Linked DNA regions of Prosthecodimorpha staleyi. The main gene of each other region encodes a partner of the protein of the gene in region 2 in a complex. Links are inferred from orthologs where the notes say so. Each region holds a gene or a part of one and is shown on either strand. Other genes may lie near its edges.

The links.
Region 1: the proteins of KL771_RS18195 (region 2) and uvrB are in contact, whole or in part, in a crystal structure (PDB 7EGT), measured with the Thermus thermophilus proteins. The link is inferred for Prosthecodimorpha staleyi from one-to-one orthologs. Residues at the interface, in WP_096412145.1 of Thermus thermophilus: His654, Arg656, Phe657, Gln666, Asp668, Glu669, Lys680, Arg681, Leu682, Ser683, Lys685, Tyr686, Ala687; in WP_096411307.1 of Thermus thermophilus: Glu23, Leu25, Arg26, Asp27, Gly28, Glu29, Arg30, Phe31, Arg55, Glu326, Asp327, Phe328, Glu379, Ser382, Gln383, His398, Gly400, Arg401.

What each region holds. Positions count from the first base shown.
Region 1 is NZ_JAHHZF010000003.1:203,490-217,487, forward strand. The notes cover bases 6,332-9,568. They hold uvrB (excinuclease ABC subunit UvrB), read left to right. Parts: upstream 6,332-6,707; coding sequence 6,708-9,368; downstream 9,369-9,568. Other genes in these bases: KL771_RS06905 (DMT family transporter), read left to right, coding at 6,332-6,417; KL771_RS06915 (AAA family ATPase), read left to right, coding at 9,434-9,568. In the rest of the region: KL771_RS06870 (DUF3775 domain-containing protein), read left to right, coding at 1-269; KL771_RS06875 (DUF4394 domain-containing protein), read right to left, coding at 416-1,186; KL771_RS06880 (sigma-70 family RNA polymerase sigma factor), read left to right, coding at 1,512-2,075; KL771_RS06885 (anti-sigma factor), read left to right, coding at 2,072-2,896; KL771_RS06890 (hypothetical protein), read left to right, coding at 3,222-3,893; KL771_RS06895 (hypothetical protein), read left to right, coding at 4,149-4,529; KL771_RS06900 (hypothetical protein), read left to right, coding at 4,672-5,277; more of KL771_RS06905, read left to right, coding at 5,554-6,331; more of KL771_RS06915, read left to right, coding at 9,569-10,759; KL771_RS06920 (Uma2 family endonuclease), read right to left, coding at 11,581-12,153; KL771_RS06925 (hypothetical protein), read right to left, coding at 12,297-12,689; KL771_RS06930 (hypothetical protein), read right to left, coding at 12,973-13,671; KL771_RS06935 (hypothetical protein), read left to right, coding at 13,937-13,998. UniProt on the Escherichia coli protein: The UvrABC repair system catalyzes the recognition and processing of DNA lesions. A damage recognition complex composed of 2 UvrA and 2 UvrB subunits scans DNA for abnormalities.
Region 2 is NZ_JAHHZF010000009.1:53,727-67,820, forward strand. Bases 7,172-10,504 are described here. They hold KL771_RS18195 (ATP-dependent helicase), read right to left. Parts: upstream 10,141-10,504; coding sequence 7,372-10,140; downstream 7,172-7,371. Other genes in these bases: KL771_RS18190 (50S ribosomal protein L11 methyltransferase), read right to left, coding at 7,172-7,343; KL771_RS18200 (DUF3616 domain-containing protein), read right to left, coding at 10,282-10,504. Outside these bases: KL771_RS18165 (methyl-accepting chemotaxis protein), read left to right, coding at 1-576; NAD-dependent DNA ligase LigA, read left to right, coding at 782-2,911; KL771_RS18175 (hypothetical protein), read left to right, coding at 3,077-3,487; KL771_RS18180 (aminopeptidase P family protein), read right to left, coding at 3,492-5,309; KL771_RS18185 (50S ribosomal protein L11 methyltransferase), read right to left, coding at 5,442-6,329; more of KL771_RS18190, read right to left, coding at 6,423-7,171; more of KL771_RS18200, read right to left, coding at 10,505-11,256; KL771_RS18205 (MFS transporter), read left to right, coding at 11,455-12,660; KL771_RS18210 (hypothetical protein), read right to left, coding at 12,666-13,112; KL771_RS18215 (hypothetical protein), read right to left, coding at 13,318-13,830; KL771_RS18220 (thioesterase family protein), read right to left, coding at 13,938-14,094. UniProt on the Escherichia coli protein: A helicase with DNA-dependent ATPase activity. Unwinds DNA duplexes with 3'-5' polarity. Translocates on single-stranded DNA with 3'-5' polarity. Initiates unwinding more efficiently from a nicked substrate than double-stranded DNA.

The DNA.
Region 1 (13,998 bases), on a different replicon or contig from region 2:
CGCTGCATGTCCTGGAGACGCTGGCGGACGACGGCACCGAGGAGCAGATCCGCGGCGTCATCGACGGGCTCAACATCGACGAACAGGCCGATCTGGTCGCTCTTGTCTGGGTCGGCCGCGGCGACTTCGAACCGCAGGAATGGCCCGTCGCCGTCCGCCGTGCCGGCGAACGGGCGGTCCGCTCGACCGCCCGCTACCTGCTCGGCATCCCCAATGTCGGCGACCTGCTCGAGGAGGGTCTGTCGATCATGGGCTACGAGACCGAGTGACGGCGCGGCGGCCGACCCGGGCGCCGCGATCGGATCTCTGAGGCTCCGATCGGGCGTTTAACGGATGCGGGTTCAGGGGATTCCTGTCCAAGACGGATCGGTCCGCCCTTCTGGGGTCCGGCCCGCTCCGGTCTGCAGCGGGCGGATCAGCCGCGCGTCATGATCGCCATGTCGCGCACCGGACCGGTCAGTCCGTCGATCTTGACCGGGCTCGCCATGGTGCCGGCGGCGAGGTCGAGCTTGTGCAGGCTCGTGCCGACCAGCACCCAGGCGGCGTTGCCGCCCTGCCCGTCCGAGACGATATCGAAGGCCGCGACCGTGCCGGCGACGGTGCCGACCGTGTTCAGGATGCCGTCGTTCGGCGGCACCTGGCGGGCCAGCGCACCGGTCGCCGCGTCGAGATCGTAGAGGGTCGTTTCCTTGGCGCCCTTCATCGAATTGGTATAGGCGACCGCGCCGACCTTCGGCATCTTGCCCTTGTTGGCGTCCTGGTCGGCGTAGCGCAGCTTGCCGTCGACCGCGACCTTGCCGTCGTCGACATTGACGCGCAGGCTGGTACCGTCCTCACCGATGATGCGCATCCGGTCGGCGACCGGGTTGAAGTCGACCGCACCCTTCACGCCGGCCGGCAGCGAGGTCTCCAGCTTGACCTTGACGGTGGCCTTGCCGGTCATGGCGTCGACGGTGGCGACGGTGCCGTCCGCGCCGAGCGCATAGAGCATGCCGTCGGACGGACGGATGTCGATGCCGACGATCGGGCCGGTGAGGCCGGTGACGCGAACCGGCTTGGCCGCCCGCTTCTCGGCGGTGTCGATGACGGCGATCATGTCCGGGCCGACCAAGGCGGCGATGGTCTCCGCCTGGGCGACGGTCGGGAGCAGGAGAAGGGTCAGGGCGGCGGCGCTACGCAGGATCATGGGATGTCTCCGGTCAAAAATCTGGATGCGAGCCGGTTCCGACCCGCGCCATGGATACCCGCCGGACGCCGGCCGGGATGCGGCCATCATCTTTATTTGACCCGCCCCGCATCCGATCGCCGGCGCCATGGGTAGACCTGTCGTCCGGTTCTATTGGAATGCGCATTCGAGGCCGAGAGACCGGCTTTGCTGGTTTGCGGGGACGGGACCACGGAACCGGTTCCGTCGGGATGCGGGACCGGACCGAAAGAGACGCTACTGTCGGAATGCGCAGCCGGATCGCTTGGACGCGGCGACACGTCCGCAAAGGCAGGGAGGAGCAGGCTTGGACGCACGAACCGATCGCGACGCCGACGGCGTCGAGACAGAGGCGCTGCTGGCCGGATGCGCCGCCGGCGACCGGGCGGCCCTGGCGCGCATCTATGCGGCCGAAGCCGGGCGCATGCTCGGCGTGGCGGAGCGCATCCTGAAGCGCCGGGCCCTGGCCGAGGAGGCGGTGCAGGATGCCTTCGTGCAGATCTGGCGCCGCGCCGACAGCTTCGACCCCCGCCTCGGCCGCGGCCGGAGCTGGATCTATGCCATCCTGCGCAACCGGGCGCTCAACATCCTGCGCTCCGAGGCGCGCACCGACCTGGTCGCGGAACCCGACGAACTCGACCGGCCGTCCGAGGGCGACGATCCTGAGACCATGGTCCTGAAGCTCTCGGAGGCCAGTGCGCTGCGCCGCTGCCTGGAACGTCTCGACACCCGACGCCGCGCCGCCATTGTGCTCGCCTATACCGAAGGGCTCAGCCACGGCGAGCTGGCCGGCCGGCTGGGCATGCCGCTCGGCACCGTCAAATCCTGGATACGGCGCAGCCTGTCGACCCTGAAAGAGTGCCTCGGATGACCGACCTCGCCCGCGATCCCGCCCGCCGCACGGTCCTTGCGGCCGAATGGGTGCTCGGACTGGCCGAGCCCGAGGACGCCGCCACCGCCGAGCGCCTTGCCGAGGACGACGCCCTGTTCGCCGCCGAGGTCGCCCATTGGCGCGACCGGCTCGCCGAGCTCGATGCCACCGCGCCGCAGCGCCCGATGCCCGACCGCCTGTGGCCGGCGATCGAAGCCGGCATTGCGGCCGCCGAACGCGCCGCGCCCGGCGAGACCGCCGCCGCCCGGATCGAAGCCGGTCCGGTCGCCGAGGATATCGCAGCCTCGGCGGAATCCGGCGGCACCGTGCTGCCCTTCCGCCGCCCTGGCGAACCCGGACCGGGTACCGATGCCGGGGCCAGCCCCGGCCTGTGGGCCAACCTGCGGGTCTGGCGCGGGCTGGCCGTGGCCGCCTCCCTGGTCGCCGCCGTCGCCCTTTCGGTCGCCATGCGGGCAGCGCCCCGGCCGGAGGTGGTCGCGGTGCTGCTGATCGAACCCGGCAAGCCCGGCGCCGTCGTCGAGGCCTTCGCGGATGGCCGCGTGCGCCTGGTGCCGCTGACCGACCTGCCGGTGCCGGCCGGCCGTGCGCTGCAGGTCTGGACGCTGCAGGACAAGGCGCAAGGCCCGGTCCCGGTCGGCCTGACCGGGCGGGCGCGGACCCTTTCGCTCGATCTCGGCAGCCTGCCGGGCCCGCGCCCGGACCAGCTGTTCGAGATCACGCTGGAACCCGAAACCGGCTCGCCGACCGGCCGGCCGACCGGCCCGGTGCTGATGAAAGGCCTGACCAGCCGGACCCTGTGAGCCCCCTGACCGGCCGCCGCATGCCGACGGCGGCCCATCGCCGAGGCCAATCCGTTGCTGCGGGCGATCCGCACGGCGACCCGCCGCCGGGCCTCCCCCGGCGGCGCGGCTTGATCTAGCAGGCTGCTGAAAATCACTCCGAACCCGCCATTCTGTCTTCCCCGGGCTTGTCCCGGGGATCCAGTGCGATGGCCAAGTCCTTGGAAAGTCTGGATCCCCGGGACAAGCCCGGGGATGACAGAGTTGGAACGACCCGCGTTTGATCGCATTCCGGCGCGTTTTTCAGCAATCTGCTAGGCTGCGGCGATCCCGAGCAGGAGTCGCCATGCCGTTCCGCCTTTCGTCCTTGCGCCACTCCGCGACGATGCTCGCAGGCCTCGCTGCCGGGCTGCTGTCGGCCGCCACGGCCGGACGCGCCGCGGAGGATCCGGCCCTGCCGGAGATCCGCAAGGCCTGGGCGGCCTGCGAGGCCGTGCTGTCCAAGGCCGGCCCCGAGGGCTGGGTCGGCTGGCGACGCGATTTCGGCAACGGCTATGGCGATGCTTTCGCGTTCTGGGACCGGCGCGACGACAAGGCCGCCTCGGTGCTGCGCATCACGCTCGACATCGACGGTATCGCCCGCCAGGTCGAGACCTCCTGCTTCCGGCCCGACGGCAGTCTGGCCTTCCTGTTCACGACCCTGACGGCGCCGCTGGCCGACGCCCCGGGCGGGCCGGAGACCGGCCGGGTCGCACGCCGCGAGGGCCGCATCTATCTCGATCCCAAGGGCGGCATCGTGCAGGTGCTCGGCCGGATCGTCGACGCCGCCGGCAAGCCGCTCGGCCGCCTCGACGACCCGAAGCTGACGCTGGTGCGCGACTGCCGGCCCGTGATGCTGCACCGTTCCGCCGACCAAGCCGCCGCCCATGCGGTGTCGGTACTCGGCGACATCGAGGGCAAGCGGCCGGCCTTCGAGCCGGAAAGCCTCGACTGGTGCGCCCGCGCCCGGCCGCAATGACGCCCCGGGGACGGGTGAAGGACCGACATCGAGGCGCCCGGTCAGGGTCTCACCGCCCGGCGCGATCCGGACGCGGAGCGGCCGGCCCGTGCGGATGCAGCGCCGCGACGTAACCGTCCGGACACGAGATTTCATGATGAACGCTTTCTGCAACCGTCCCTCAGAGCCGGTTCAGTGGCCGCGCAATAGTCTCGAAACATCGGCGGACGGGAAGAAACGAACCGGCCGCCCCCTCCGAACCCCGCGAGACCGACCATGCTGACCGCCCGCTTCGTCGCCTTTGGTGCTGCCGCCGTCGTCACCGTCCTTTCGGCCTTCGCCGCCACCGGCCCCGCGGCCGCCGCCGGCGCTTACGGCCCCGACACCTGCCGCCAGGGCTACGTCTGGCGCGAGGCCTTCGTCGGCGACACCGTCTGCGTCACCCCGGCCGAGCGCGCTCGCGCCAAGGCCGACAATTTCGCCGCCAAGTATCGCGTCAATCCGTCGGGCGGCGCCTATGGCCGCGACACCTGCCGCAACGGCTATGTCTGGCGCGAGGCCTTCCCGGGCGACCATGTCTGCGTGACCCCGGCCCAGCGCGCCCGTGCCCGCCACGACAATTCCCGCGCCAACGGCCGCTACGAGAACAGCTACTGAGCCGAGACGATCGCGGCGGTGCGGAAGCGGGTTTGACCGCCTCCGCCCGCCGCTGCCGCCGTTCACGGAGCGCGGCCGGCGGGACGCCCGGCCGCGGCCGCGACGCCAGAGCTGTCAGGAGTCCTGCCGAGGAGAAACTCCCATGAGCCTACGGGCCCTCTTTCCCCGCCTTCCGGACTACCGTTTCGCCGACAGCGACGGGCGTCCGGCATTCGTCCCGCTCGCCGCATTCTCGGTCTTCGGACCGGTCAAGGCCTATGCGGCCGACGCGGCCCTGCGCGACGCGGTCGAGGAACGCCAGCGCACGGTGCGCCTGACGGCGAGCCTGGCGATCGGCCTTGCCATGCCGGCCGTGGTCGTCGGCTTCGATCACCGGCTTTCGATTCCGGCCCTGGCCACGGCGCTGGCGATCTCGATGCTCGCCTTCACGATCGGCAGCCTGATCCGGCTCCGGCTGGATCTGCGCGACGTGGCCGGCCGGCCCACCGTACCGACGCCCGTGCTGCGCTCGCCGCTTTCACCCTCCGAACTCCTGTTCCGGCCCAAGGCCAGCCGGCGCATGCTGATCGTCGCCGCGCTGTTCTGGGGCGCCCTGCTGGCCCTGTTCCTGATCCCGGGCCTCGGCGACCCGGTCTCGATCACCCCCGACGCCCGCATCGCCCTGGCCTGCCTGCTGGCCGGCTTCCTCGCCCTCAGCCTGATCCAGCTGGCCGCCACGTTGCGCCGTCATCCGGCCGGCATGGGCTGACGATCCCTTCGGGACCCTCGAAGACCCCCGCAGAGCCGAAACTCGGCCCCGCAGGTCGGCGAAAGCCCCCGCGGCGCCCGCATCCCGGCTCCGCGCCCGGCAAGGCTCGCCGCGGATGCGCAAAACCGCTAAGGATGCGACGCGCCGCGCCGTTTCCCGCCCGGAACGACCGGCGCGCCAGTCCGAACAACGAAACGGCCTGCGAACGATCTCCCGGGATCGGAACGCGCGCCGGGTGCGGCCACCGGGCCGCCCCCACGGGAGACGCCGCCGACCATGAATGCCGCAGCCCTTCTCGCGGTCGCCGGTGTCGGCCTGCTCGCCGCCATGGATGTCGCCATCAAGTATCTCGGCGGCCAGATGCCGGTCGCGCAGCTCGCCTTCCTGCGTTTCGCCTCCGGGTCGCTCGGGGCACTCCTGCTCGCCGCCTGGCTGCGTCCGGGCTGGCCGGGGCGCGAGACCATCACGGCCAATGCCTGGCGGGCGATGCTGGTCGTGGTCACCGCGACGACCTTCTTCTACTCGCTGACCGCCCTGCCGCTGGCCGAGGCGATCGCGCTGTCCTTCATCGCACCCGCCCTGATCGCGCTGCTCGGCGTCGTGATCCTGCGCGAGCGCTTCTCCTGGCGCATCGGCGCCACCCTGGCAATCGGCTTCGCCGGCATGCTGGTGATCGTCGGCGGCCGGCTCGGCAGCGCCGGCTTCACCGCCGGCTGGGGCGTGCTGGCTGCCGTCGCCTCGGCCTTCACCTATGCGCTGTCGCTGGTGCTGCTGCGCTCGCGCGCCACGCGCGACCCGGCGGTGACCATCGTGGCGTTCCAGAATATCGGCCCCGCGCTGATCCTGGCCACCCCGGCCGCCTGGGTCTGGGTGCCGGTCTCCGCGGAGGGCTGGGCCTTGGCGGCGCTGATCGGCGCGATGGGGGTCGTCGGCCACATGCTGCTGGCGATGGCCTTCGCGCGCGCCCCGGCCGCCACTCTGGCGCCGATCGAATATACCGCCCTGGTCTGGGGCTCGGTCTGGGGCTTCCTGTTCTTCGCCGAGGTGCCGGGCGCAGCGACTCTGGCCGGCGCCGGCATGATCGTCGCCGGAACTCTCTGGGGCCAGTGGCGCCCCGGGCGGACCCACACGGCAGCCTGAAGGCGCGGGCTTCCCGGCGGCCATTTGCACTCTGCCTACCCAGTCTACCAACACCCCGTGAAGGGCTCCCCCTCCCGCCCTCCTGACACGGTCTGACGGGATCGGCGGCCGGCGCCCTTTTCCGGGCGGGGGACTCGGGCCATATTCGGGCCATGGCCCGTTCCCCGAAATCCGCCTCCCCGGCTGCAGCGCCCCGCCGCCGCGGCCCCCTCGTCGCCCCTCTGGACGCCTCCGTGCCGCTCGATGCCGAGGCCGGCGGAGCCGATTTCGCGCAGCCCGCCGGTTCGAGCCTGACCGGCGACGGCTTCGGCGAGCAGCCGCAGGCCGGCTTCGAGGGCGTGCCGCTGAGCGGGCCGGTCGCCGGCTGGGCGCAGCAGATCACCGAGGAGGCCGCACGCGAGCGTCCGGCCGCGCCGCCGACCGCCAAGGCCGCCGGTCCCGCCGCCGCGACCGGGAAGGCCGACAAGAAGCCGCGCGCCAAGGGCCGCCAGCGCGGCGCGGATGGCGACGCCTCGCCGGAAGAGCGCGCCCGCGCCGGCCTGATGCCGATGGCCGGGCTCGACCTGACGCTCGAGGAGGCGCAGGCGATGCCGCGCGCCAGCGCGACCGCCACCGTCGAGGCGCTTTCCGCGCTGATCTCGTCCGGCAATCCGCTGTTCAAGGACGGCAAGCTGTGGACGCCGCACCGGCCCGAGCGGCCGGAGAAATCCGAAGGCGGCATCCCGCTCAAGATCGTGTCCGAATATGCCCCGGCGGGCGACCAGCCGACCGCGATCGCCGATCTGGTCGCCGGCGTCGAGCAGGCGGAGCGCCTGCAGGTGCTGCTCGGCGTCACCGGCTCGGGCAAGACCTACACGATGGCGCAGGTCATCGAGCGCACCCAGCGCCCGGCCCTGATCCTGGCTCCGAACAAGACGCTCGCCGCCCAGCTCTATGGCGAGTTCAAGAGCTTCTTCCCGAACAACGCGGTCGAATATTTCGTCTCCTACTACGACTACTATCAGCCCGAAGCCTATGTGCCGCGCACCGACACCTTCATCGAGAAGGAATCCTCGATCAACGAGCAGATCGACCGGATGCGCCACGCCGCCACGCGCTCGCTGATCGAACGCGACGACGTGATCATCGTCGCCTCGGTCTCGTGCATCTACGGTATCGGCTCGGTCGAGACCTATACGGCGATGACCTTCTCGATCGAGGTCGGCGAGCGGCTCGACCAGCGCCAGCTTCTGGCCGACCTGGTCGCCCTGCAATACAAGCGCAACGAGGCCGCCTTCGTGCGCGGTACCTTCCGGGTGCGTGGCGATACCGTCGAGATCTTCCCGGCCCACTATGAGGACCGCGCCTGGCGCATCAGCCTGTTCGGCGACGAGGTCGAATCCATCGTCGAGTTCGACCCGCTGACCGGGCAGAAGGCGCAGGCCCTGAAATTCGTCAAGGTCTATGCCAACTCGCACTATGTAACGCCGAAGCCGACGCTGCAGCAGGCGATCACCTCGATCAAGCAGGAGCTGAAGCACCGGCTGAACGAGCTCAACGCCGCCGGCCGCCTCCTGGAGGCGCAGCGGCTCGAGCAGCGCACCGTGTTCGATATCGAGATGCTGGAGGCGACCGGCTCCTGCGCCGGCATCGAGAACTATTCGCGCTACCTCACCGGCCGTAAGCCGGGCGAGCCGCCGCCGACGCTGTTCGAATACCTGCCCGACAACGCGCTGGTCTTCGTCGACGAGAGCCACGTCACCGTGCCGCAGATCGGCGGCATGTATCGCGGCGACTTCCGGCGCAAGGCGACGCTGGCCGAATACGGCTTCCGCCTGCCCTCCTGCATGGACAACCGGCCGCTGCGCTTCGAGGAATGGAACGCGATGCGGCCGCAGACCATCTGCGTCTCGGCGACCCCCGGGGGCTGGGAGATGGACGAGGCCGGCGGCGTCTTCGCCGAACAGGTCATCCGGCCGACCGGCCTGATCGACCCGCCGATCGAGATCCGCCCGGCCAAGGCCCAGGTCGAGGACCTGCTCGGCGAGGTCAAGGCAGTCGCGGCGCGCGGCTACCGCAGCCTGGTCACCACCCTGACCAAGCGCATGGCCGAGGACCTGACCGAATACCTGCACGAGCATGGCGTGCGCGTGCGCTACATGCATTCCGATGTCGAGACGCTGGAGCGGATCGAGATCATCCGCGACCTACGCCTCGGCGCCTTCGACGTGCTGATCGGCATCAACCTGTTGCGCGAGGGCCTGGACATCCCGGAATGCGCCCTGGTCGCCATCCTGGATGCCGACAAGGAAGGCTTCCTGCGCTCCGAGACCTCGCTGATCCAGACCATCGGCCGCGCCGCGCGCAATGTCGACGGCCGGGTGGTGCTCTATGCCGACCACATGACCGGCTCGATGGAGCGGGCCATCGCCGAGACCGACCGCCGGCGCGAGAAGCAGACCGCCTACAATGTCGAGCACGGCATCACGCCCGAGACGATCCGGCGCGAGATCTCCGACATTCTCGGCTCGGTCTACGAGCAGGACCACGTCACCGTCGATGCCGGCTTCGCCGAGGGCGGCCATCTGGTCGGCCACAATCTCCAGGCCCATATCGCCGACCTGGAGAAGCGCATGCGCGACGCCGCCGCCAACCTGGAATTCGAGACCGCCGCCCGCCTGCGCGACGAGATCAAGCGCCTGCGCGAGACCGACCTGATGGTCGCCGATGACCCGATCGCCCGCCAGGCCGCCGTCGACGACACCACCGGCGGCTTCACCGGCCCGCGCAAATACGGCGCCGCCGGCAACCTCCCCCCCAGCCGCGCCCGCAAGAACTCCCTCGACGAAATGACCGTCGGCCGCACGGAAATCCCGCTCGGGACGGGGGAGCTGCCGAAGCGCCCGGCCTCGAGCACGGCAGCGGGGACGGTCGCCGCCAAGGGCAAGGGGCGTTGGAAGGGGAGAACATAAGGCCTAGACTTGCGTGCGTTCGCTTTCTATAAATGTGTGGCTTTAGTGAGTTTTTGGTTTCTTACATGCTCAGAAAAATCGAAGTTGATGGTTTTCGAAGCCTCCGCAATTTCTCGTTTGAAATTCGGCAAGGATTGAATGTACTGCTTGGGACAAATGGGGCTGGTAAAACTACTATCGTACGTTTATTTGAGTTCATTTCAAATATCTGCATATTTTCAGCATCAGAGGCAATTGGCCGCTCAGGTGGTGCAGGAGAAGTATTTGATCGAGCAACAGAGACCGCACGGCGAGGGGAAACCCAATATTTAAGTATAACTGTTTTTGGCGATGGCCCAGAGCGTCCAAGGAATGGTAAAAATAGAAATCACAAGAAAACTATTGCGTACAAGTATAGCGCTAATATTTTTTTCGACCCTCAGAAAGGCGAGGTAGGGTTTGGTTCCCAAGAGATTAGCATTGGTTTGTTTTCACTTACAGCAAAAGCTATCGATCACGATAAACTTAGCGATTTAATAATAAAGTCAAAAGGCAAAGAAATTTCGGTGGATCTAAGTGAATCGAGAGATTTTTTAGATTTTCTGGGAAATAGAAAGATTTATTTCGACGAAGTTATAAACAGTCAGAAAGACATATTCTCTGAGATATCCTTGATATCTCAATCGTATATATTTGGATATCTTTTTTCGAGGATCACGATTGATCTTCATGCCGGCCGTGCTTTCAATATTGTCCCGGAGAACGTAAAGCGCGATGAAGATATTTCTACTCAGCCAATAGTAAATCCGGATGGAAGCGGTCTTGCTGCAACAATATTTCATCTCAAGAAACCCCAAATTGAGGACGAATATCGTCTTAATTTTTACTTGAATCAGTTTGATATGTATGAACCAGATATTCTACCTCGAATTAAATCGCTACTGAAACTTGTGAACGATGACATTATAGATATAGACGTTGAAAATAGGGTAATCGAGAACCGCCTGCAAATGCGCGCCACATTAAGAGGCGACGGCTGCGAGTTCATTGTCCCGTTGCGCTACCTTTCTGACGGAACTGTGAAATGGCTTGCCTTAGTAACTGCGATTCTAAGTAATCGATCGATTTTTGTGATTGAGGAACCGGAAAATTTCCTACATCCACGCATGTTAAGCGAGATAGTAAACTTACTTAGGGCATCTTGCGAGAAGAATAAAAATAATTTTGCCCTCATAACAACTCACAGCGAAACGCTAATAAATTTGCTAAGACCAGAGGAGATCGTACTTGTCGACTTCAAAGCTGGATACACAATGACAAGCGCGATCTCCGATACAAAACGACTACGTCAAATAATGAAAAAAACTGGCTTTGGCCTCGGCTGGTTTTACACAACTGGATCGCTTGGTTAAAATCAATGGCAGACCCAGCTTTTATAGTCGAAGGAAAGCAAGAAAAACTTGTAATTAACCGTATTTGTCCGGGAAAGAGAGTTATACTTCTTGGGATCAACAACTCTGACGTCGAGATGAAGGCAATCGCAACGCGCATATACGCTCATTTTCAGAATCTTGGTAATCGGCACCATCCAGTCGTCGTGATATTCGATAGAGAAAAAAGAAATAAAAGCTGTGATTCATTAAATACTGAATTGCGTTTTCACTTAAATAAGCTTGGAATAAAGGAAGACCAATTAATAATATGTATTGCCGATAGGTCTTTAGAATCCTGGATTGCACCGTTCTTGCAAGACGACGGGAGCATAAATACAAATTTAGTACCACAGAAAAATTACGAAGGAATTGTATGCGAGTCAATAATTATAAGACAATTGCGAAAAGCAAACATTGATTATGACAAAACAACAGTTGGAGTAGATCTATTCTGTTCTATTTCCCCAAAGAAACTTGCCGAGATATCTCCAAGCTTTTCACAATTGCGGAAGGCTTTGCTTGACATATGTCACTGGATGAATATGTGATGCATTATTAGAATTTGGAGAACCAGCGCTCAATGTATCTCTAGGTATTACTTAATTTTATCAAATTTATTACTAAATAAATGACATTTTCAGGACACCGTTATTGTGTCAAGAAAGTCAAACGCCTCGCGCCGGTCACATTACCGCGACCGTCCACGGCTACACGGTGCTCACACGCGACCTGCGGTATTTCACACCGATGGGCGTGTCCGCGCTCGATCCCCTCGCCGTTCTGAGGAGCCGCCGACGCGATCACCCCTCCCCCAACGCCCCGATCACCACCGAAATCCCCGCCCCAGCGGCCCGTGCCTCCGCCTCCGCCGCGACCACCTCGATCACCGCATATCCCTCCGCCCCCGGCCGGCGGTGGATATGCGTCGCCCGGGTGGCGGCGTCGATGACCCAGTATTCCGGTACGCCCTGGTCAGCATAGACGGCGGCCTTGGGGCCGAGATCGAAGCCGAGGGTCGAGTCGGCGATCTCGATCACCAGCAGCGCGTCCGGGCCGCGCAGGCGATCGAGCGGGATGGCGGACGGATAGAGCAGCAGGTCTGGTTCGAGATAGAGCGCCTCGCCCAGGCGCCAGCCGGGTTCGGAGGCGATGCGCAGGCCGGGTGGGCGATGGTCGAAGAGATGTTCGAGCAGGGCGACGCGCAGCGCCTCGTGGCGCGCTCCCTTGGGCGACATCGGCAGGATCTCCCCGGCCACGATCTCCAGACGCTCGTCGGGACCGATCAGGCCGACCTCGACCATGCGCTCCACGTCCTCGACCGTGAAGGCGCGGCGCAGGCGTCCGTCCGCCGAAAGAACCGTGCGCATGTTCATGCGCGAGACTTTAGAGCATTTCCCGATCGGACGGAAACGTCCGGCCGGTCGGCAGGCGACCGGGGATCGCCGTCCGGGGCCGATTGACGCCCGCCGGCAAGGGGTTCAAGCCGGACCGGCCGGAACGCCGCAATGCCCCGCCCTCACGCCTCGACGCGGCATTTGATCTCGCGACCCTCGAGCGTCAGCGTCACGGTGACGATGCGGTTCTTGGCGAGGGGGAAGCGGCAGAGTTCGTAGGCGCGATCGGCGCGGAAGAAGTCGACCGTGACGGTGCCGGTGCGGCGGCGGACGATGGCCGAGGCGGTCGCGGTCGGGTTGGCGAGGCCGGGGACCTCCTCGCCTTCCAGGCGGTAGATGCCGGCGCCGGTCTGCGCATATTGCCGGCGCAGTTCGACGAAGCCGGTCTCCTCGGAGAGCTTGCAGCCGGCGAGGCCAACGCCCACCAGGGCTGCCGCCAGGGCGAAGGTCGCGCGCCGGGCGTGGGGTGTCCGCAGGGCCGCGCGCCGGGTCGCGGCCGCCCCGACCTTCGGCAACTCCGAAAGGGTCGTCCCAGTCCTTGGCCGGATCGCCGCTGCCGGCAGGCTCAAGCCCCCGGCGGGGACAACGGGTTCAGCGAGCGGGGACGGGCGGCGGCAAGGCATCTCGGCGACCATGGCGGGCAGGCTTTCGCGGGTCTTCAGGAAATCTGCGGCGGTTCGGCACAGGTCCCGCCGGGCCGCCCCGGAGAGGCCCATGCGGGAGAGATTCGGGCCGGGGAGATTTCGGGCCGCACGGGGATGGGACGCAACCCGTGCGGCCCAGATGCCGCCGACGGGATCAGGATTGCGGCGGGGTGACGGTCTGGATGAAGTTTTTCAGGGCCGAGGACGCGTTGCGGATGTCGTCGGCGAGCCGCTTGATCACCTGCAGCATCTGGTCGGCATTGTTGAGCGCCTGCAGCTCCTCGATATAGTCGCTGCGCGTCTGCACCGTGCGCAGGAGCTTGGCGAATTCCTGCCGGGCATTGGTCAGGTCTTCAGCCGCGCGGCGGGCCTCGGTGCCGATGCGGGTCCATTCCTTCAGCAGGAAGGCGCGCTCCTCGGCCGTGAATTTGGTGTCGGCCTCGATCTGGCGCTGCTTGGCGCGCGAGAACTCGATCACCTTCTGGCCGAGCGTGGCGACCGGCCCGTTGTCGGAGACCGAGCCGAGCGCGTCGGCGATCAGCGCCTGCAGCTCGGCCAGTTCCTTGCGGGCCGCATCCGGCGCGGTGACCTTCTCGATGTCCTTGGTCGACTGCTCGATCCGGCCGGTCAGGTCGCCGAGCGACTTCTTGACCTCGCCGAGCGTGCGGTTGAAGTCCTCGACCGGGCTCGCCAGCTGCGCTGCGGGCTTCGCCTCCGGGGCGGCGGCCTGGGCCTGCCCGACCCCGGAGAGCCCGATCGCAGACGGACCCAGGGCCGGCAGGACTGCCGGACCGGCCAGGGCGAAACCTGTGGCGAGCAGGGCCGTCGTCATGAATGCCTGGACGCCGGTCATGGCGATCGCTCCTTCCGGCTCGGCCGGGATGGTGGACGGGTCGGGGCCGCGCGCTTCGCAGCCCGCCCCGCGAGAGCCGCCCGCCGACCCGATCGGGCGACGGAGCGGTCGGATGCGCAGCCTGCGCGGCCGACGGGGCGAAATTCGGGCAGGATCGCACGCCTCGGCACGGTCCCGCAGCGCCATTCACCATGCCGGCGCTGCAACCCCGATCCGAGGCCCGGGCGGATTGGGGACCGGATCCGAACCATGCTAGCCTTCGCCCATGTTGCCGTCCCTGCGCCGCATCGCCGTCATGGCCCTCGTCGTCTGCGTCCTCCTGGCCGG
Region 2 (14,094 bases):
CACCGGCTCGGCGTGATCCTGGATGCCTACACGGTCTATCTCGATCTCTGGCTGTGCGATCCCTCCGGCCAGATCGTGGCATCCGGGCGGCCCGGTCGCTTTCCGGTCGCCGGCCAGTCGGTCGCCGCGCGGCCCTGGTTCACCGCGGCCCGCGGGCTGGCCGACGGCAACGACTATGCGGTCGCCGACATCTCGGCCGAGCCTCTGCTCGGCGGCGCGCATGTCGCCACCTATGCGGCCGGCGTGCGTGAGGGCGGCGACCCGCGCGGCCGGCTCATCGGCATCCTCGGCATCCAGTTCGACTGGGCCCCGCAGGCCCGTGCGATCGTCGAGGGCGTGCGGCTGACCGAGGACGAAAAATCGCGAACCCGGGTGCTTCTGGTCGACGCGGACCGTCGCGTGATCGCGGCGTCCGACCGGCAAGGCATCCTGCGCGACCGCATCGACCTGCCGGCGGGCCAGGAGGCCGGCAGCCTCTTCGCCCCGGACGGTACGCTGGTCGCCTTCCATCACACGCCCGGCTACGAGACCTATCGCGGCCTCGGCTGGTACGGGGTGATCCAGCAGCGCCCCTGATCCGGCGCTTCGCGAGAATCCTGACCGCCGCTTTGCGTCCGCTGCGCGGAGCGGTCCGTGTCGGCTGGTGAGCGAGCATGGCCCGCTCCGGCCAGCCCGGCATCGACGTTGTGGTCGATGCGGGTGCCGCCGGCGCCGGTCGCTGTCCTCCGGGCGCGGCCCTGCTATAACGGCGCGACGCCCCCTGCCAGGACGCCCGACCGCCATGACTGACGCGCTGCCGACCGCCGCCTCGCTCCCCGTCGACCAATTGACCGAGACGCAGGCGACCGCCGAACTGGAGCGGCTGGCCGCCGAAATCGCGGTTCACGACCAGGCCTATTTCAACGAAGACGCCCCGCTCATCTCGGACGCCGACTACGATGCGCTGCGGCGGCGCAACCTCGCCGTCGAGGCGCGCTTCCCGCATCTGAAGCGCGCCGATTCGCCCTCCGAGCGGGTCGGCCTCGCGGTTTCGGCGAAGTTCGCCAAGCTGCGCCATGCCGTGCCGATGCTGTCGCTCGACAACGCCTTCGCGGATGGCGACGTGGCCGACTTCGCCGAGCGCGTGCGCCGCTTCCTGAAGCTCGGCGAGGCCGAGGTCGCCTTCACGGCCGAGCCGAAGATCGACGGCCTGTCCTGCAACCTGCGCTACGAGGCCGGCCGGCTGGTCTCGGCGGCAACGCGCGGCGACGGCTTCGAGGGCGAGAATGTCACCGCCAATGTCCGGACCATCGCCAACATCCCGGACCTGCTGCCGGCCGGCGTGCCCAAGATCGTCGAGGTGCGCGGCGAGGTCTATATGAGCCACGTCGACTTTGCTGAACTCAACCGGCGTCAGGCCGAGGCCGGCGAGAAGCTCTTCGCCAACCCGCGCAATGCCGCCGCCGGCTCGCTGCGCCAGCTCGATCCGAACATCACCGCCGCGCGTCCGCTGCGCTTCTTCGCCTATGCGTGGGGCGAGATGGCGGCGATGCCGGCCGAAACCCAGATGGGCATGGTGCAGGCTTTCGGTGCCTGGGGCTTCCCGATCAATCCCTTGATGCTGCTGTGCCGGACGACCGAGGACCTGCTCGCGCACTACCGGATGATCGAGGCGCAGCGCGCCGGGCTCGGCTACGACATCGACGGCGTCGTCTACAAGGTCGACCGGCTCGACTGGCAGGAGCGGCTCGGCTTCGTCTCGCGCAGCCCGCGCTGGGCGATCGCCCACAAGTTCCCGGCCGAGAAGGCAACGACGATCCTGCGCGCGATCGACATCCAGGTCGGCCGGACGGGCGTGCTGACGCCGGTCGCCAAGCTCGAACCGGTCACGGTCGGCGGCGTCGTGGTCTCCAACGCCACCCTGCACAATCCCGACGAGATCGCACGGCTCGACGTGCGCGTCGGCGACACCGTGATGGTGCAGCGGGCCGGCGACGTGATCCCGCAGGTGCTCGGCGTGGTGGCGGAGCGGCGGCCGCCGGATGCCGAACCCTATGTCTTCCCGTCCGTCTGTCCGTGCCCGCTGCACACCCCCGTGGTGCGCGAGACGACCGCGACCGGCGAGGAGGGCGTGCGCCGCATCTGCACCGGCGAATTCGCCTGCCCGCACCAGCGCCAGGAGCATCTCAGGCATTTCGTGTCGCGCCGGGCCTTCGACATTGAGGGGCTGGGCGAGAAGCAGATCGAATTCTTCTTCCACGATCCCGACCTCACGGTCCGCGAGCCGGCCGATCTGTTCACGCTCGCCGCGCGAGACGCGGTCAACCTGAAGAAGCTGAAGGACAAGGAGGGCTTCGGGGCGACATCGGTCGCCAAGCTTTTCGCCGCCATCGACGAACGACGCCGGATCGGACTGGAGCGCTTCGTCTTCGCGCTCGGCATCCGCAATGTCGGCGAGACCACGGCGCGCATGCTGGCCCGGGCCTACGGCTCCTGGGCGGCGCTGCACGCGGCTGCACTGGCGGTTGCGGCCGGCGACGCGGCGGCGCGCGAGGAGATGGACGCGATCGACCAGATCGGCGAAACGGTGATCGACTCCATCGCCGACTATTTCGCCGAGCCGCACAATCTCAACGTGGTCGAGCGCCTGGTCGCCGAGATGACCGGCGGCATCGAGGATGCCGAGAAGCCGAAATCCGACACGGCGGTTGCCGGCAAGACTATCGTGTTCACTGGCACGCTGGAGAAGCTGACCCGCGACGAGGCCAAGGCGCAGGCCGAGCGGCTCGGCGCCAAGGTGTCCGGCTCGGTCTCGTCCAAGACCGACCTCGTGGTCGCCGGCCCGGGTGCCGGATCGAAGCTGACCAAGGCGCGCGACCTCGGCATCGCGGTGATCGACGAGGACCAATGGATCGCGATGGTCGGAGCCTGAGACAAATCCTTACGGAAAGGACCTTTGCGGGCTGGTCCTGATGGGGGCCGCACGACTGCCCATGGTGGGCGGCGCGACATTAACTTCGGGAGACGCCGGAACCGGGCTGGGGAGCGCCGGGTCGGCGACCGGAGGAAAATCGTGGCGACCGCAGCCGATTCCGCAATGCCCGAGCCCGTCGCGCCGCTCTCGCCCGCCCGGCGGGCGATCTCCGGACTTCCGGAGCCGGTCGCGCCGTTGTCGCCTGCCCAGCGGGCGGCCCTGGCGGCAGCCGCAGCGACGCCGCTGCATGCCTATCGGCGCGGCTATGCGGCCGGCCGTACCGGCCCCTTCTTCCGGCATGCAACCATTGCGGCGCTGACGGCGCGGGGGCTCCTGATGCTGAGCCCCGCCGGCGCGGTCTGCCGGGTGACGGCGGCCGGGTTCGCGCGTCTGCGCGATATCCGGACGCGCGCGCACCGGTTCGCCTGCGTCTGGCCGGAAGGCGACGAGGCCGCGGCCGGCAATGCCGTCGATGCCGCCGCCACCGGCCGCCAAGGCAAGGGCGGCCTGGCAGCCGACGGGGCGGCTCCCTGACCGATCAGGCGAGCGGCGCCGTGGCGGCGTCGAGCCAGGCGCCGGTCTCGGCATCGACCCGCGGGCCGACGGTGGCGCGGACCCGCGCGTGATAGGCGTCGATCCAGGCGCGCTCGGCGGCCGTCAGCAGGTCGGTGTCGATCAGGCGGCGGTCGTAAGGGACGAGCGTCAGCGTCTCGAAGCCGAGCATCGCCCGCTCGCCGCCCGGGATCGCCTCTGGCTCAGTGACCAGGACCAGGTTTTCGATCCGGATGCCATAGGCGCCGGTCTTGTAGTAGCCGGGCTCGTTGGAGACGATCATGCCCGGCTCCAGCGCGACCATGCCGGTCTTGGCGATCCGGTGCGGTCCCTCGTGCACCGACAGGAAGCTGCCGACGCCGTGGCCGGTGCCGTGGTCGTAGTCGAGGCCGGCCTGCCACAGCGCGATCCGGGCGAGCGTGTCGAGCTGCGCGCCCGTGGTGCCTTTCGGGAAGCGCGCCATCGAGATGGCGAGATGGCCCTTCAGCACCAGGGTGGCGCGCTGCCGGGCTTCCGGATCGGGCGCGCCGACGGCCAGCGTGCGGGTGATGTCGGTGGTGCCGTCGCGATACTGGGCGCCGGAATCGAGCAGGAAGACCGAGTTCGGTTCGATCGGCCGGTTGGTGGCGCGGGTCACGCGGTAGTGGACGATGGCGCCGTTCGGGCCGGCGCCCGAGATGGTGTCGAAGGAGATGTCGAGGAGCGCGCCGGTCTTGGCCCGGAAGGCTTCCAGCATCTCGACGGCGCCGATCTCGTCGAGCCCGCCCTTCGGCGCCTCGCGGTCGAACCAGGCCAGATAGGCGACATAGGCGGCCGCATCGCGCAGATGCGCGGCGCGCGCGCCGGCGATCTCGGCCGCATTCTTGAGGGCCCGCGGCTTCAGGACCGGATCCTCGCCCTCGACCAGACTGCCGCCGGCCGCCGTGATCGCCCCGGCGACGGCCTCCGACGTCCAGGCCGGATCGACCAGCACCGCCGCCTTGGCGGCGCCGAGGGCGCCGAGGGCGGCCGGAAAGGCGCCGGGCTCGGCGACATCGGCGATGTCCTCGAGCGCGGCGCGGACCTCGTTGCCGAGCTTGCGGCCGTCGATGAACAGTTCCGGGCGGCCCTCGCGATGCAGCACCGCATAGGAGATCGGCAGCGGGGTGTGCGACACGTCCGAGCCGCGGATATTGAACGCCCAGGCGATCGAATCCGGCTGCGACAGGATCGCGGCATCGGCCTTGCGGTCGGCCAGGATGGCGGCGAGCCGCTGAAGCTTGGCGGCGGCCGTCTCGCCGGCGAACTCCGGCGGGTGCAGCGCCACGGCGCCGAGCGGCGGCGCCGGACGGTCGACCCAGACGGCATCGAGCGGATTGCCGTCGACCGCGACGATCTCGGCGCCGGCCTTCTCGGCCGCCTTCTTCAGCCGCCGCATGCCGCCGATGGTGTGCAGCCAGGGATCCAGCCCGAGCCGCGCGCCGGGGGCGAGGTTCTTCTCCAGCCAGTCGGCGACCGGGGTCTCGACGATGTCGACCAGATCGAATACCGCCATGTCGACCTGCACCTGAGCCTGCAGGGTATAGCGGCCGTCGACCAGGATGGCGGCGCGGTCGCGCAGAACGATCGCGGCGCCGGCCGAGCCGGTGAAGCCGGTCAACCAGCGCAGGCGGTCGGCCGAGGCCGGGACATATTCGTTCTGGTGCTCGTCGGCGCGCGGGATGACGAAGCCGTCGAGGCCGCGCCGGTCGAGTTCGGCCCTGAGCGCGGCGACCCGGACGGGGCCGACGGTCGGATCGGTGATGTCTTCGAAGCTCTGGAACATCGGCAGGCGGCCTCGGATCGGGGGGCTAGAACGGCCCGCGTCCGAAAGGACGCGGACAAGGCGCTCTATATTATTGACTCTAGAGCATCCTGCGATCGGGTGGTTCCACCCGAACGCAGGATGCTCAAGGGGTCAGGCGCGGCTGTTGCGCAGGATCAGCGCCATCCAGTCGTCGCGCTCGATGGCGTCGTCGAGATGGAGGCCCTGCATGCGCCAGGCGGCGAGGACCTTGGGGGCGTCGCTGGTGCGCAGACCCGACAGGACGACGGCCGCGCGCGGGGCGAGCGTGCGCGCCACCGGCGCGGCGAGGCGCATCAGCGGGCGCGCCAGGATATTGGCGACGACCAGATCGTAGGGCGCCTGCTCCATTAGCCGGCGCGCGCGCATGCCGTCGGCGACCAGGCACTCGACCAGCCCGCCGACGCCGTTCAGGCGCACGTTGCCGCGCGCGATCGCGACCGCGACCGGGTCGATGTCGGTCGCCAGCACCTTGACGCGCAGCACCCGCGCGATGGCGATGGCGAGCAATCCCGTGCCGGTACCGAGATCGAGCGGCCGGGCGAAGCGCTCCTTCTTGAAGAGGAGGTCGAGCGCGGCGAGACAGGCCCAGGTGGTGGCATGATGGCCGGTGCCGAAGGCAAGTTCGGCGTCGATCTCGATCGACTGGCCGGTCGGCGGCCGCCGGACGCGGTCGTGGCTGCCATGGACGAAGAAGCGGCCGGCCTGGACCGGATGGCGGATCTCCTCGCTGAGCGCGACCCAGTTGGTCGCCTCGTCGAGCACGCTCGCCTGCGGCTCCAGCCCGAAGGCATCGGCGCCGAGCACGTCGATCACCCGTTCGATCGCCTCGCCGGGCTCGCTGTCGAGCACCAGGGCGAACACCGTCCAGACATTGCTGTAGGCCGGGGTTTCCTCGAGCGTGACCGGGAAGCCTTCGAGTTCGAAGGCATCCTCCAGCAGGTCGGCGATCCGGCGGGCTTCCTCGAAGCCGGCGGTGAGACGGACCTGGACGGTGGGCATGGCGGCTCCGCGGCGAGGAGGATGAGGAGGGGCAGGATCGGTCAGGGCCGCTGTTCTGGCACGGCGGCAGGCGGCCGGTCCAGTGCCGGAGCGTCAGCGGTGGAATGCATGGCGGCGGGCGGGCTTCTCGAAGGTCAGCGAAGCCCATTCCTTGGCGGCCAGCCGGCGCACCAGCACGAGGCCGCGCGCCCGGTAGGCGGCGACGAGGCGGGCTTGCTCGCCGATCCTCAAGCCGGCCACCACCAGCCGCGCGCCCGGCGCCATCAGGCGCACGACCGGGCCGGCGAGGCGGCAGAGCGGATCGGGCAGGATGTTGGCGAGCACCAGGTCGAAAGGCGCTGCGCGGGCGAAGCGGATGTCGTCGAGCCCGTCGGCGAGGAGGGCGCGGAAGCGGCGCGAGACGGCGTTGCCGGCCCGGTTGGCCTCCGCCATGCGCACCGCGACCGGCTCGATGTCGGAGCCGAGCACGGCGGCGTCGCCGATCGCGCGGGCCAGCGCCAGGCCGAGAATGCCGGTACCGGTGCCGAGATCGAGCACGTTCACCGGCCGCGCGCGGCGCAGTTCGAGGTCCAGCGCCATCAGGCTCAGCTGGGTCGAGGCATGGTCGCCGGTGCCGAAGGCGGTCGAGGCCTGAATGACCAGATCGGTGCGGCCGAGCCGGGCCGGGTCGGCCGGGCGGTTGTGGTCGCCGAAGACCCGGAACCGGCCGGCGGCGACCGGCGGCAGGCTGTCGAGGCCGATCGCCTGCCAGTCGGCATCGTCATAGGCGCGCAGGGAGAGCCCGGACAGGCGGTCGGCCGCATCCGGGTCGTCGAGATGCAGGGTCAGCCGCTCGGTCAGCTCAGTGAGATCCGGGCGGAGCGAGAACCACGCCTCGGCCCGCCAGCCGCTGCCGCCGCCCAGATCGAAAGCGCCGGCGGCATCGGCCGCGATATGCTCGTCGCCGGCGATCAGGTCGGCGAGCGCACAGACGAAACCCTCGGGACCGTCGAGGGACAGAAGCCAGGTGGTCACAGGCGCCCCGTCATGGCAGGACCGGCCGTCACGGGCGGGTCACGAAACTGTCGAGCACCCGCTTGCGGCCGGCGCGATCGAAATCGATGGTCAGCTTGTTGCCCTCCACCTCGGTGACGGTGCCGTTGCCGAACTTCTGGTGGAAGACCCGCTCGCCGACCTTGAAGTCCGACGTCTCGGTGCCGACCGACTTGGCGATCAGCGTGCCTTCGATCAAGGCCGAAGCCTTGCGCGGATGCACGGTATTGCCCCAGCGGTCGCGCATCTCGCCGCGCCCGCCCGCGCCGCCGAAATTCGAGCGCCCTTCGGCAAAACCGCCGCTGCCCGTGTCGGGCTGCGCCCAGCTGCCGGACTTGCGGTCGTCGCCGCCTCGCGTGCGATCCTCGCCGCCTTTCAGGCGCTGCGCGCGCTGCCAGCCGGGCGAGGAATAGCTCGACCCGAACGGGTCCATCGCGTCGAAGCGGCTGCGGTCGTAGCCGCCATAATTGGACGACGGCTCGCGCACCTCGACATGGGCTTCCGGCAATTCGTCCAGGAAGCGGCTCGGGATCGAGGCCTGCCAGGAGCCGTGGATGCGCCGGTTGGAGGCGAACCAGATCTTGGCCCGCTTGCGCGCCCGGGTGATGCCGACATAGGCGAGGCGCCGCTCCTCCTCGAGCCCGGCCGCGCCGTTCTCGTCGAGCGAGCGCTGGTGCGGGAACAGGCCCTCCTCCCAGCCGGGCAGGAACACCGTGTCGAATTCGAGCCCCTTGGCCGAATGCAAGGTCATGATGCTGACCTTGTCGGCGGTCGGATCGTTCTCGGTATCCATCACCAGGGAGACATGCTCGAGGAAGGAGGGCAGGGTCGGATAGTCCTCCATCGAGCGCAGCAGTTCCTTCAGGTTCTCCAGTCGCCCGGGCGCTTCGGCCGACTTGTCCTGCTGCCACATCTCGGTATAGCCGGCCTCGTCCAGGATGATTCCGGCCAGCTGGCCGTGCGGCAGCCTGTCGAGATCGCCGCGCCAGCGCGCGAAGGACGCGGCCAGCCCGGCCAGCGCGCTGCGCGGCTTCGGCTTCAGCTCCTCGGTCTCGACGATCTCGGCGGTCGCCTGCAGGAGCGGCACGCCCTTGGCGCGCGCATAGGCATGGACCTGCTGGATGGTCGCGTCGCCGAGCCCGCGCTTCGGCACGTTGACGATGCGCTCGAAGGCGAGGTCGTCGGCCGGCTGGCAGGTGACCCGGAAATAGGCCAGCGCGTCGCGGATTTCCTGGCGCTCGTAGAAGCGCGGGCCGCCGATGACCCGGTAGGGCAGGCCGATATTGAGGAAGCGCTCTTCCAGTTCGCGCATCTGGAACGAGGCGCGCACCAGAACGGCGATCTGCGACAGGGCGTGGCCGTCGCGCTGCAGCCGCTCGATCTCCTCGCCGATGGCGCGGGCCTCCTCCTGGCTGTCCCAGACCGAGGCGACCACGACCTTCTCGGCCGTCTTGTCCTCGGCGTCGGTGAACAGCGTCTTGCCGAGCCGGCCTTCGTTGTGGGCGATCAGATGCGAGGCGGCGGCCAGGATGTGGCCGGTCGACCGGTAGTTTCGCTCAAGCCGGATGACCTTCGCACCCGGGAAATCGTGCTCGAAGCGCAGGATGTTGTCGACCTCGGCGCCGCGCCAGCCATAGATCGACTGGTCGTCGTCGCCGACGCAGCAGACATTCTTCGAGCCGGTCGCGATCAGGCGCAGCCACATATACTGCGAGACGTTGGTATCCTGGTACTCGTCGACCAGGATGTAGCGGAAGCGGCGCTGGTAGTCGGCGAGCACGTCCGGATGCGCGCGCCAGATGGTGATGACATGCAGCAGCAGGTCGCCGAAGTCGCAGGCGTTCAGCGCCTTCAGGCGGTCCTGATAGGCACGGTAAAGTTCGCCGCCCTTGCCGTTGCCGAAGGCGCGCGCCTCCAAGGGCGGGATGCGGTCCGGTGTCAGGCCCTTGTTCTTCCAGCCGTCGATGAAGGCGGACAGCTGGCGCGCCGGCCAGCGCTTCTCGTCGATCCCGGCCGCCTGGATGATCTGCTTCATCAGGCGCAGCTGGTCGTCCATGTCGAGGATGGTGAAATCGGACCGGAGCCCGACCAGTTCGGCATGGCGGCGCAGCACCTTGGTGCCGATCGAATGGAAGGTGCCGAGCCACGGCATGCCCTCGACCGCCTCGCCGACCAGGGACGAGATGCGGTGCTTCATCTCGCGCGCGGCCTTGTTGGTGAAGGTCACGGCCAGGATCTGGCCGGCGCGCGCACGGCCCGTGGCCAGGATATGGGCGATGCGGGTGGTCAGGACGCGGGTCTTGCCGGTGCCGGCGCCGGCCAGCACGAGGAGCGGACCCTCGGTGGTCAGGATGGCGTCGCGCTGTTCGGGATTGAGATTGTCCAGATAGGCGGATTCGGCAGGCGGCGGGCGCAGGCCGGCGGCGCGCGCCGCGATGCCGCCCGGACGCGCCATCGGCGGCGGCGCGGGCGCACGCGAGCGGGTGAGGCCGGCCGGAACGGGGTGGTCCGGATCGAACGGAAAGCCGTCGCCGGCGCCCGGATGACCCGTGGCGTCGTCGGCGAAGCGGTCATGCGGATAGGCATCGTCCCCGGACGCCGGCTCGTCGCCAAACGGGATCCGATCGAACGCGACCGGATCGTACCCGTCCATCTCGGGACCGGGCGTCTCGGGCTCGTTCGGCAGATCGCCCGGGAAGGGGGCTTCCGCAAAGGGATCGTCCAGGATGTCGTCCGGCGCCGCCGCGGGGCGGCGCGACGGCGGCTTGCCTGCGCTCATGATGTTTCCGACTCGTTCTCCTGATCCCCTATATAGGCCATGCCGACGCGGCCGGGCAGGGCGGTCCGGCGGGATCTGTCACGGTCGTGCCGGTCGGCCGGCACGATCGGAATTTCTCGCGTCACGGCACTCCTTGGCGGATCAGTTCAGCGTGACGGTGATGCCGCGGAAGTGCTGTTGCGCGGCCGGCAGGGACTTGCATTCGGCGCCGCCGATCTTCACCCCGCCGTCGTCGCTCAGGATCTGAAGCTCCGACGATCCGGCGACCGCAAACAGGGCCTCGGGCCGCAACGTGCCGAAATCGATGCCCGGCACGGCGATCGGATCGGCCGCGCCGCCGGACCAGCGGTAGAGCGCGAAGCTGCCGGCATCGGCGGTCGGGCCGGCGACGATCAGGTAGCCGTCGCCGATGCGCTCCAGGCTGCGGATGCCGCGCCCGCCGAGCGCGACCAGCGACACCGCCCCGATCGCCGGTGCGGCCCCTGCGACGATGTCGGCCGGATTGTCCAGCGTCACGACCAGCGCCTTGCCGTCGACCAGGGGATTGCGGAAGCCGACCAGCAGCCGGCCGTCCGGCGTGGCGGCGAGGCCCTCGATGTTCAGCCCGCCCGCGGCCTCCGGGGCACGCTCCGCTGCGGCCGCAAGCCCGTAGGGCGCGAGCGCCGGGGCGGCCAGGAGCGCCGGCAGGAGGCCGGTCGATGGCGTCCCGGCGGGTGCAAGCGAGGTGACGGCGCCGCCCGGCACGATGTCGGTAGCGAACAGCCGCTGCCGCTCGGCGCGCAGCTTGCCGCTCGAATTCCGACCATGCGACGCGATCCAGTAGATCCGGTCGCCGATGCGAGCGGCGCCCTCGAGGTCGGATTCCCGCGTGCCGGTCCTGAGGAAGCCGGCGAGCGGCACGGTGCCGCTCGGCGCGCCGCCCGCCAGGGCATAGATCCTGAGCGTGTTGTCTTCGTCGCTGGCCACGACGAAATGCCCGGCATCGATCGGCACGGCGGCGGACGCGTCGCACATGCCGTTGAAGAGGCGGCTTTCCGGCTCGGCTGCCGCCGGGGCCGCCGCCGCCAGCCACGCCCCCAGGAAACAAAAGCCGATCCGTGTTCGGAAGTCTGACATCGTGCGGCTCCGGTCCGATCGCGTGCCCACCCTATCACGAGCGGTGTGCAACCTGTCGCAGATGTCGGATGCCGGCCAGGGCGAGGCGCCGGAGACGAACCCCGGCCACGGGGCCAAGCCGCAGTTGCGCATTGCCGACGGGGCTCGCCTGCCGCTTCGGCGCTTCTCGGTGCGGGATTCCTGCCCTATTGGTGGGCAATGACCACACCGCCCGCCGCGCCGCTCACCCATCGCCCGATCGTCTTCCTGACCGCGCTCGCCGCGGTGAACTGGTTCGGCTTCGCCGCCTGGAACGCGCTCCTGAACAATTTCGCCAAGGAGCAGGCCGGCTTCGACGGCCTCGCCATGGGGCTCTTGCAGTCGATCCGCGAGGTACCGGGGCTGCTGGCGGTGTCGGCGCTCTTGTTCCTGCTGATCATGCGCGAACAGACCCTGGCCTATGTCAGCCTGGTCCTGCTCGGAATCGGCGTGGCGGCGACCGGCTATTTCCCGAGCATTCACGGGCTCTGGGTGACGACGCTGATCATGTCGGTCGGCTTCCACTACTACGAGACCATGGCGCAGTCGCTGACGCTGCAGCTCTTCTCCAAGCAGGAGGCGCCCAAGGTACTCGGGCGGCTGTCGGCGGTGACGGCGGCCTCGCAATTCGTCGCCTTCGGCGGCATCGCGCTGATCTGGTGGGCGATCCGGCCGAGCTATCAGTCCGTGTTCCTGATCACCGGCGGGTTGTGCATCGTCGGCGCGCTCGTGGCCATCGCGATCTTCCCGCGCTTCGAGGGGCCGGTGCCGCAGCGCAAGTCGATGGTCCTGCGCCAGCGCTACTGGCTCTATTACGCGCTGACCTTCATGACCGGGTCGCGCCGGCAGATCTTCACGGCCTTCGGCGCCTTCCTGCTGGTCGAGAAGTTCGGCTTCGGCGTCGCCGAGATTTCGATCCTGATGCTCGCAACCTATTCGATCAACACGGTGGTCGGCCCGCGGCTCGGCCACCTGATCAACCGGATCGGCGAACGCCGGACGATCATGATCGAGAACATCTCGCTGATCCTGGTCTTCGCCGGCTACGCGCTGTCCGACCAGTCCTGGATCGCGGCCGTCTGCTACGTCGCCGACGGCGTCTTCTTCACCTTCACCATCGCCCAGCGCACCTATTTCCAGAAGATCGCCGACCCGGCCGACATCGCCCCGACCGCCGGCGTCGCCTTCACGATCAGCCATATCGCGGCGGTGTTCATCCCGGTCCTGTTCGGCATGATCTGGCTGAAGAACCCGTCCCTGGTCTTCCTGATCGGCGCCGCGCTGGCCACCGTCTCGCTGACCTTCGCCTTCCTGGTCCCGCGCAACCCGGAACCCGGCCACGAAACCGTCCTGTCGCCCGCGCGGCGGCCGGTGGTGGCGGAGTAGGGGGCTCAGGCGGACAGGGAGCGGGCGGCAGGTCCACGATCATCGGCTGCGCCGATCACGTGGTCCACCCATTCGCTCGGCATCCGCCCCTCGAAGGCCGGACGCTGGGCTTCGACGAGCGCGAGGAAGTCGTGGCCGCTGAGCCCTGCCTCGAAACTCAAGGCCGCCAGACGGGACACGCCCTTGAGGCGCATTCCTTTCGCTTCGGAAACAAGGTCGGAGGCCGTCAAGGCGTCCGAAATGTCTCGGCCCAGATCATAGGCGCGTTCGAGCACGTCCCCGTCCACTTCTGGCACGGATAGCGCCTTTTCGATCTCCTCGAAGAGCGCGACGACTTGGTGAGATTGGCGAAGGCGATCGACCAGCATTCTGGCTTCCGGTGGGGTCAGCGTGGGAATCGTGCCGCCTTCCGGCAACAGGGGGGCGATCATCGAAGCACGATCGGCAAACATGAAGCCTCCTCGACATGCGGATGTTACAGGTTTGAACCCACCGAACATCTCTTCCGGAGGGAAGTCGCGGCATCCCATGCGACCATTTCCTCAAGCGAACCGGCAATCCGACTTGCTTCGCAACGTCTGAGATCGGGTGCCGATCCGACCGTATGGAAAAACTTCCGTTGGCTTGAAGGCCTGATCCGCCGTGGCTCTGACGAGTTTAGCCTCGGTAGTGAATATAAACCTTCAGCGCAAATGACGCAAAAACCTCGGCGACGTTCTCAAGGTGGCGTAGCGTGCGACTGGGATATCGGCTGTATCTTCCAGACCGGTTGTTCAGCCACCAGCCCGGCTCGCCCATTTCTCCAGTCCATGTCAGCTCGCCTCCGATGCGGCCCGGTCCGAGGCCGACAAGCAGTGGATGGCCGATGGCAAACCACCCGGACGGAAGCGGGACGCGGCGCAGACGGGGAGCGAAGGCACCTGAAAGGTCCGTCATGCTCTCCATGGCGAGGCGAACGGTGCCGGTAGCGTCCACGAGCCAGAGCACGGACAATCGCGATCCCGCCGGTTCCAGGATTGCGCCATGGGTCGCGCTTTCGGAGATCGCCAGCAACGCCGCGGCCGCGCGGCCGTCCAGTGGCACCCAGGCCCTTTCCCCGATCCGCTCCTCTTCAACCCGAATATAGGCCGGTGTCTCGAGTGGCCCGAAGCGGTCGTCCAGTGAATCCATGGGTAGGCCGTATGCCGAGAAGAGAAGTCAACCGACATTCAGTAGCTCGCCCTTTGGTTGAATTGCAAGGTGCAGTCCGGACACACTTAGCCCCTTGAAGGCTTCCTTCACCCCTTCCTGACGATCCCGATCTTGCGGCCCGCGCGCTCGGGCCACGGCTTGCCGTCGTCCTGGGCTTTCATGGCGGTCAGGGTGGCCATCACGTCCTCTGGGAAGGGGGCGGTGCGCCGGGCGGCCATGTCGACATGCAGGTACATCTGCTCG